Regions from separate parts of the Streptomyces sp. MI02-7b genome, predicted to be linked through region 1. Evidence: riboswitches for the same ligand, from Rfam matches in the RefSeq annotation. Region 1 holds a riboswitch; the other holds the start of a gene.

What was found. Region 1 has a riboswitch for cobalamin ahead of PV364_RS18960 (cobalamin biosynthesis protein). Riboswitches for the same ligand answer to the same signal wherever they lie in the genome.
Region 2: linked by a shared signal. The riboswitch ahead of PV364_RS35905 (ribonucleoside-diphosphate reductase subunit alpha) and the one ahead of PV364_RS18960 (cobalamin biosynthesis protein) in region 1 are both predicted to bind cobalamin.

Annotation. Positions count from the first base shown of each region.
Region 1 is NZ_JARAWX010000010.1:224,158-227,554, forward strand. It holds gene PV364_RS18955 (cobyric acid synthase) at 1-933, opposite strand, end outside; gene PV364_RS18960 (cobalamin biosynthesis protein) at 930-1,916, opposite strand; cobalamin riboswitch at 1,970-2,099, opposite strand; gene PV364_RS18965 (hypothetical protein) at 2,245-2,460, opposite strand; gene PV364_RS18970 (inorganic phosphate transporter) at 2,502-3,397, opposite strand, start outside.
Region 2 is NZ_JARAWX010000033.1:25-3,421, reverse strand. It holds gene PV364_RS35905 (ribonucleoside-diphosphate reductase subunit alpha) at 1-1,752, opposite strand, end outside; cobalamin riboswitch at 1,878-2,018, opposite strand; gene PV364_RS35900 (helix-turn-helix domain-containing protein) at 2,275-3,246, shown strand.

The sequences.
Region 1 (3,397 bases):
GCCCCGGGTGCCGGGCAGGACGACGAGGTCGGCGTCCGCGAGCTCCTCGGGCCGGTCGGCGAAGCGCACGATCACACCCGGTTCGGCCGCCAGGGCGTCGACGTCGGTGAAGTTGGACATCAGGGGGACCGCCGCCACGGCGACCCGGAGCACGTCCTCGCCGTGCGGCGGCGCGGTGTTCGACTCCCGCACGGTGCCGCGCAGGGACACCCGCAGCCCGTCCTCCTCGTCGATGCCCAGCCCGTGCCGGTACGGCAGGACACCGTAGAAGCGGCGCCCGGTCAGCCCGCGCAGCATCTCCAGCCCGGGTTCCAGCAGCGAGACGTCGCCGCGGAACTTGTTGACGAGATAGCCGCAGACCAGCTCCTGGTCCTCGCGGCTCAGCAGCGCGGTCGTGCCGAAGAAGGACGCGAAGACCCCGCCCCGGTCGATGTCGCCGACGACGACCACGGGCAGCCGCGCGGCCCTGGCCAGGCCCATGTTGACGATGTCGCCGTGCCGCAGGTTGATCTCGGCCGGGCTGCCAGCGCCCTCGCAGATGACCGCGTCGTGCCGGGAGCGCAGCTCCTCCAGGCAGGCGGTGACGGTCTCCAGCAGTTCCGAGCGGCGCCCGTTGTGGTAGCCGCGCGCGCTCATCTCGCCCACCGGGCGGCCCATCAGGACGACCTGGCTCGTGCGGTCGCCGCCCGGTTTGAGCAGCACGGGGTTCATCAGCGCGGACGGCTCCACGCGCGCGGCCTGCGCCTGCATGGCCTGCGCGCGGCCGATCTCGGCGCCCTCGCGCGTGACGTACGAGTTCAGCGACATGTTCTGCGCCTTGAACGGGGCCACCGACACCCCCTGCCGGGCCAGCCAGCGGCAGATGCCGGCGGTGACCACGCTCTTCCCGGCGTCCGACGTGGTGCCCGCGACCAACAGCGCGCCGCCGCTCATGCGTTCCCCCTCCGGGTGAGCCGGCGCCAGGCAGGCCGGCCGCCGGCCGTGACCGCCAGGGCCAGCAGGCTCACGCGCCGCGACAACCGCACCGCGCGCTCGATGTCCGCCACCTCCACCGCCCGGTTTCCGGCGCCGAGCACCGGCCGGTGCTCGATCCGGCCCCCGTACGCCAGCGTCCCCCCGAGCCGTACGCCCAGCGCCCCGGCGAACGAGGCCTCCACGGGACCGGCGTTCGGGCTGGGGTGCCGGCCGCCGTCCGCGCGCCAGGCGCGCCAGGCGCCCCGCCGGTCGGGGCCCGCCAGCACGGTGAGCGCGGCGGTCAGCCGGGCGCCGGGGAAGCCGGCGACGTCGTCCAGCCGGGCCGACGCCCAGCCGAACCGGCGGAAGCGCGGGGACTTGTGACCCACCATCGCGTCCAGGGTGTTGACCGCGCGGAAGCCCACGAGTCCCGGCACACCGCCCAGAGCGCCCCACACCAGGGCGCCCACGACGGCGTCGGAGGTGTTCTCGGCGACCGACTCGACGACCGCCCGGGCCAACTGCCGCTCGTCCAGGGCCTGCGGATCCCGCCCGCACAGGTGGGGCAGCCGGGCCCGGGCCGCCGCGGTGTCCCCGGCGGCAAGGGCGGCGCCGATCGTCCGCGCCTCGCGCGCCAGCGACGTACCGCCCAGCACCGCCCATGTCGCGGCCGCGGTCAGGGCCAGGGACGCGGCGGGGGAACGGCGTACGGCGCGCGCGGTCCCAGCGGCGACCGCCGCGGCGCCCCCGGCGCACACCGCGGTGTACAGGGCGCCCCGTCCGCGGTGGTCGTGCCACAGCACGCGCTCCAGTGCGCCTGCCGCGCGCCCGAAGGCGGCGACGGGATGTCCGCGTCGTGGGTCGGCGAGCGCGAGGTCGGCCAGCCAGCCGAGGACCGCCCCGGCGGCGAAGACCGACGGCGCGGCAGAGCCGGCGTCGGGTGTACGGCGGCTGCCGCCCATCGCTGGTGTCCTCACTCAGGGTCCGCGCCCTGGCTCGACGTGACCGGCGGTGAGAGTCTCCTGGCTCCCGGATCGGCGGCACCCCCGGCCTTCCAGCCCGTGGTACGGGCCGTGGCCGCTGGTGGAGGCGCGCTCCCCGGTGACAGTGGCGGGACCGCGCCGGATTCGCACCGGACTTCCTCTCCTGCCGCCGTGTGGCGGTTCCGATACCACCACGCGCCGATCCGGCCCGTCAACTCACCCCGTAGCGGCCCGGAAACGCGGAAACCCCAGCTCACAACCGGAAGGGCCGGGAGCCGGGGCCGAGTTCGCGCCGCGGGGCGGGAGGTCAGGCGACGATGAGGAAGATCCCGTACGCCACGGCCGCCGCGCACAGCGCGAAGCACGCGTACGCGCCCGTGCGCACCACGGCGCCCTGGCCGGCGCCGGTCGTGGCCGGCCGGGACAGGCCGACGACGCCGAGGGTGAAGAGGCCCACGAGGCCCACGGTGGCGGCGAGGCTGACGCCGAAGACGGAGCCGAGGGCAGCCCAGTCGATGTGCATGCTGCTGTGTCCTTCCGGGACCGGTGGGGCGGTGCCCGCCGTCAGGCGGTGGCCTTGGCGGGGTCGGTGTCGGCGGGCGGGGCGACGGGGCCGAGGGGGCCCGCGGGCGGCGGCGTCACGGCCGCGATGGCCGCGGTGACGATGCCCGGTTCCCCGGCGTCCGCGCGGTCGTCATTGACGTTGGTGTGGTCGACCGGCTTGCGGCGCGCGGCCACCCAGATCGCGCCGCACACGGCGAGCGCCAGCACGGCGACCGCGGTGACGCCGAGGTCGCCCTGGTCGGCCAGGAGCGCGGCGCCCGCCGCGACCAGGCCGGCGGCCGGCAGCGTCAGCGCCCAGGCGGCGGCCATGCGGCCCGCGGTGCTCCAGCGGACGACGCCGCCCTTGCGGCCCACACCGGCGCCCATGACGGAACCGGAGCAGACCTGCGTGGTGGACAGCGAGAAGCCGAGGTGCGAGGAGGCCAGGATGACGGCCGCGGCGCCGGTCTGGGCGGCGAAGCCCTGCGGCGGCTGGATGTCGGTGATGCCCTTGCCCATGGTGCGGATGATCCGCCAGCCGCCGATGAACGTGCCCAGCGCGATGGCCAGGCCCGCCGAGACGATGACCCACAGCGGCGGGTCGGAGTCGGGGGCGACGACGTTGCCGGCGATGAGGGCGAGCGTGATGACACCCATCGTCTTCTGCGCGTCGTTCGTGCCGTGCGCGAGGGAGACCAGGCCCGCCGAGGCGATCTGGCCGGCCCGGTAGCCCCTGGCGGTGGCGGCCGGGTCGCTGCCGCGGCTGATGCGGTAGGTCAGGCGGGTCGCCAGCAGCGAGGCCACCCCGGCGACGACCGGGGCGCAGACGGCCGGGACGAGCACCTTCATGACGACCGCGTCGCCGTTGACCGCGCCGAACCCGGCGGACGCGACGGAGGCGCCGATCAGCCCGCCGA
Region 2 (3,397 bases), on a different contig from region 1:
GGTCGCGTAGTGGTCGGGGTGCAGGACGCCGCGGGCGGCGCGGGTCTCGGACCAGGCCGGGTGCGGGCCGTGGCGCTCGGCGAGGTCGCAGGAGGCCTCGTACGCGGCGAGCATGATGCGCTCGGCGATCCGGGTGGACAGCGCCGTGGCCTCGGCGGAGTCGAAGGCCAGCCGCAGCTTGAAGAAGACGTCCTGCAGGCCCATCACGCCCAGGCCCACCGGGCGCCAGCGCTCGTTGGAGGAGGCGGCCTGGCCGGTGGGGTAGAAGTTGATGTCCACCACACGGTCGAGGAAGGTGACGGCGGTGCGGACGGTGGCGTCCAGCCGCTCCCAGTCGATGACGTCCCCGCCGGTGCCGCCGTCCAGGACGAAGGCGGCGAGGTTGACCGAGCCGAGGTTGCAGACCGCGGTCTCGCCGTCGTTGGTGACCTCCAGGATCTCCGTGCAGAGGTTGGAGGAGTGGATGACGCGGCCGGGCTCGGCGGTCTGGTTGGCGGTGCGGTTGGAGGCGTCCTTGAAGGTCATCCAGCCGTTGCCGGTCTGCGCGAGGGTGCGCATCATGCGGCCGTACAGTTCGCGCGCCGGGAGGGTCTTGCGGGCCAGGCCCGCCGCCTCGGCCTCGCGGTAGGCGGCGTCGAACTCCTCGCCCCACAGGTCGACCAGCCCGGGCACGTCGGCGGGGGAGAACAGCGACCAGGTGCCGTCGGCGTCGACGCGGCGCATGAACTCGTCCGGGATCCAGTGCGCCAGGTTGAGGTTGTGGGTACGCCGCGCCTCCTCACCGGTGTTGTCGCGCAGCTCCAGGAACTCCTCGATGTCCGCGTGCCAGGTCTCCAGGTAGACGCAGGCCGCGCCCTTGCGGCGGCCGCCCTGGTTCACGGCGGCGACGGAGGCGTCCAGGGTGCGCAGGAACGGCACGATGCCGTTGGAGTGGCCGTTGGTGCCGCGGATCAGCGAACCGCGCGAGCGGATGCGGGAGTACGACAGGCCGATGCCGCCGGCGTGCTTCGACAGCCGGGCGACCTGGTGGTAGCGGTCGTAGATGGAGTCCAGCTCGTCCAGCGGGGAGTCCAGCAGGTAGCACGAGGACATCTGCGGGTGCCGGGTGCCGGAGTTGAAGAGCGTGGGGGAGCTGGGCAGGTAGTCCAGCCGGCTCATCAGGCCGTAGAGCGCGGCGACCTCGTCCAGCGCCCGGCCGGAGTGGTCCTCGGCGAGCCCGCAGGCCACGCGGAGCATGAAGTGCTGGGGCGTCTCGATGACCTGGCGGGTGATCGGGTGGCGCAGCAGGTAGCGGCTGTGCAGGGTGCGCAGGCCGAAGTAGCCGAAGCGGTCGTCGGCGCGGCCGGCGAGGGCGTCGTCCACCAGGGCGTCCAGCCGGGCGGCGTGGGTGGCCACGAACTCGGCGGTGCCGTCGGCGATCAGGCCCTCGCGGTGGCCGACGGCGATGGACGCGGAGAAGGACACCGCCCCCTCGCCCGCCGCCTCGTCGGCGATGGCGGTCGTCAGCAGCCGGGCCGCCAGGCGCGAGTACTGGGGGTCCTCCGAGATCAGTCCGGCGGCGGCCTCCGTGGCCAGCGCCCGCAGTTCCGCCTCGTCCGCCGCGGCGCTGCGGCCGCGCAGGGCGGCGGCGGCGACCCGGCCGGGGTCGGTGTCGGGGAGGTCTGCGGTCAGCTCCGTGAGGGAGCTCAGCAAGTCGGTTCCCAGTGAGGCGGGTTCCGATGCGGTGGCGGGTGCGGCGGGCGCGATGGTCACGTGTGCTCTCTCCCTCGAACGGCGACGACGCGAGGGGAAAGACGGGGCGCACGCAGGGCAGGGCATGCCGCGGCGCGTCCGCCGGCCCAACCCGCGAGGCCCGGACACTTCACCGTCCGGACGGAGCGCCGGACGGTGCCGTCGGCAGGTACTCGGACTCGCGGGCATACCTCGAGGCGCCCGCACACCGTTGCGGGGCAGTCCCGGATTCCCACCGGCTTCCCCTGCGTCGACAGCGGAGTCGAGCATACATCTAGTGGCGCCCGCCCGTGGCGCCACCAGATGTTGTGTCGGGGCGGTTACAGATTGCCCGGTTCAGGCATGCCAGTCGTGGCCGTCCCGGGAGTCGTGGACGTGTCCGGTCAGGGCGGCGAGCGCCAACAGGAGGAAGAAGACCAGTGCGGTGACGGTGGCGAGGAGGGTTTCCATGCCTTCGACTGTGCTCCTCGCCCGCCCCCGCCGGGAGTGGCAGGACTGACGCACTCCCTCGAAATCCTGCCAGGGCTCTGCCATGCTGGGCGCATGCTGCAGAACGTGGCCGTGGTGCTGCTCGACGGTGTCCATCCATTCGAACTGGGCGTGGTCTGCGAGGTGTTCGGACTCGATCGGTCGGACGACGGGCTGCCGTCCTACGACTTCGCGGTGGCCTCCGCGGAGGGCCGCACGCTGACCTCCCCGGCCGGCTTCACCATCGGCACCTCGCACGGGCTGGAGCGCCTGGAGGAGGCCGATCTGGTCGCGGTGCCGGCCGGCGACTCCTATGTGCGCCGGGAGTACCCGCCGGAGCTGCTGCGGGCGTTGAACCGTACGGTGGACCGCGGGGCGCGCGTACTCAGCGTCTGCTCCGGCGTCTTCGTCCTGGCCGCCGCCGGCCTGCTGGACGGCCGCCGCTGCGCGGCCCACTGGCGGCACGCCGAGGAGCTGGCGCGGCGTTACCCGCGCGTGAAGGTGGAGCCCGACGTGCTCTACGTGGACGAGGACCCGGTGATCACCTCGGCGGGTACCGCCGCCGGGATCGACGCCTGTCTGCACCTGGTCCGCAAGGAGCAGGGCAGTGACGTGGCCAACGCGATAGCGCGTCGCATGGTGGTGCCGCCGCACCGCGAGGGCGGCCAGGCGCAGTACATCGAGCGGCCGCTGCCGCGCACCCGGTGCGACACCGTGGGCGAGGTGCTGGGCTGGATGGAGCGCCATCTGGACCGCGAGGTGACCGTCGACGAGCTCGCGGCCCGCGCCCACATGTCGCCGCGCACCTTCGCGCGCCGCTTCCAGCAGGAGACCGGGACGACGCCGTACCGCTGGCTGCTCGGCCAACGGGTGCTGCTGGCCCGGGAGCTGCTGGAGGCCACCGACGCGACGGTGGACGCGGTCGCCCTGCGCGCGGGCTTCGGCAACGCGGCGACGCTGCGTCACCACTTCGCCCGCTGGGTGGGCACCACCCCGCAGGCGTACCGCCGTACCTTCCGCCGGCCCGAGCGGGCGCGGTCCGCATGACGACGGGCCGCCGCCCCGTCCCAGGGCGGCGGCCCGTGACCGTGGGCCGCGCGGGCGGCCGTCAGTGGCCGGCGGCGACCGGCAGGTCCGGCTGATCCCCCGGCAGATCCCGCTGCACGCCGGGGTCGCCGGCGTCGGCGGTGTAGTCCTT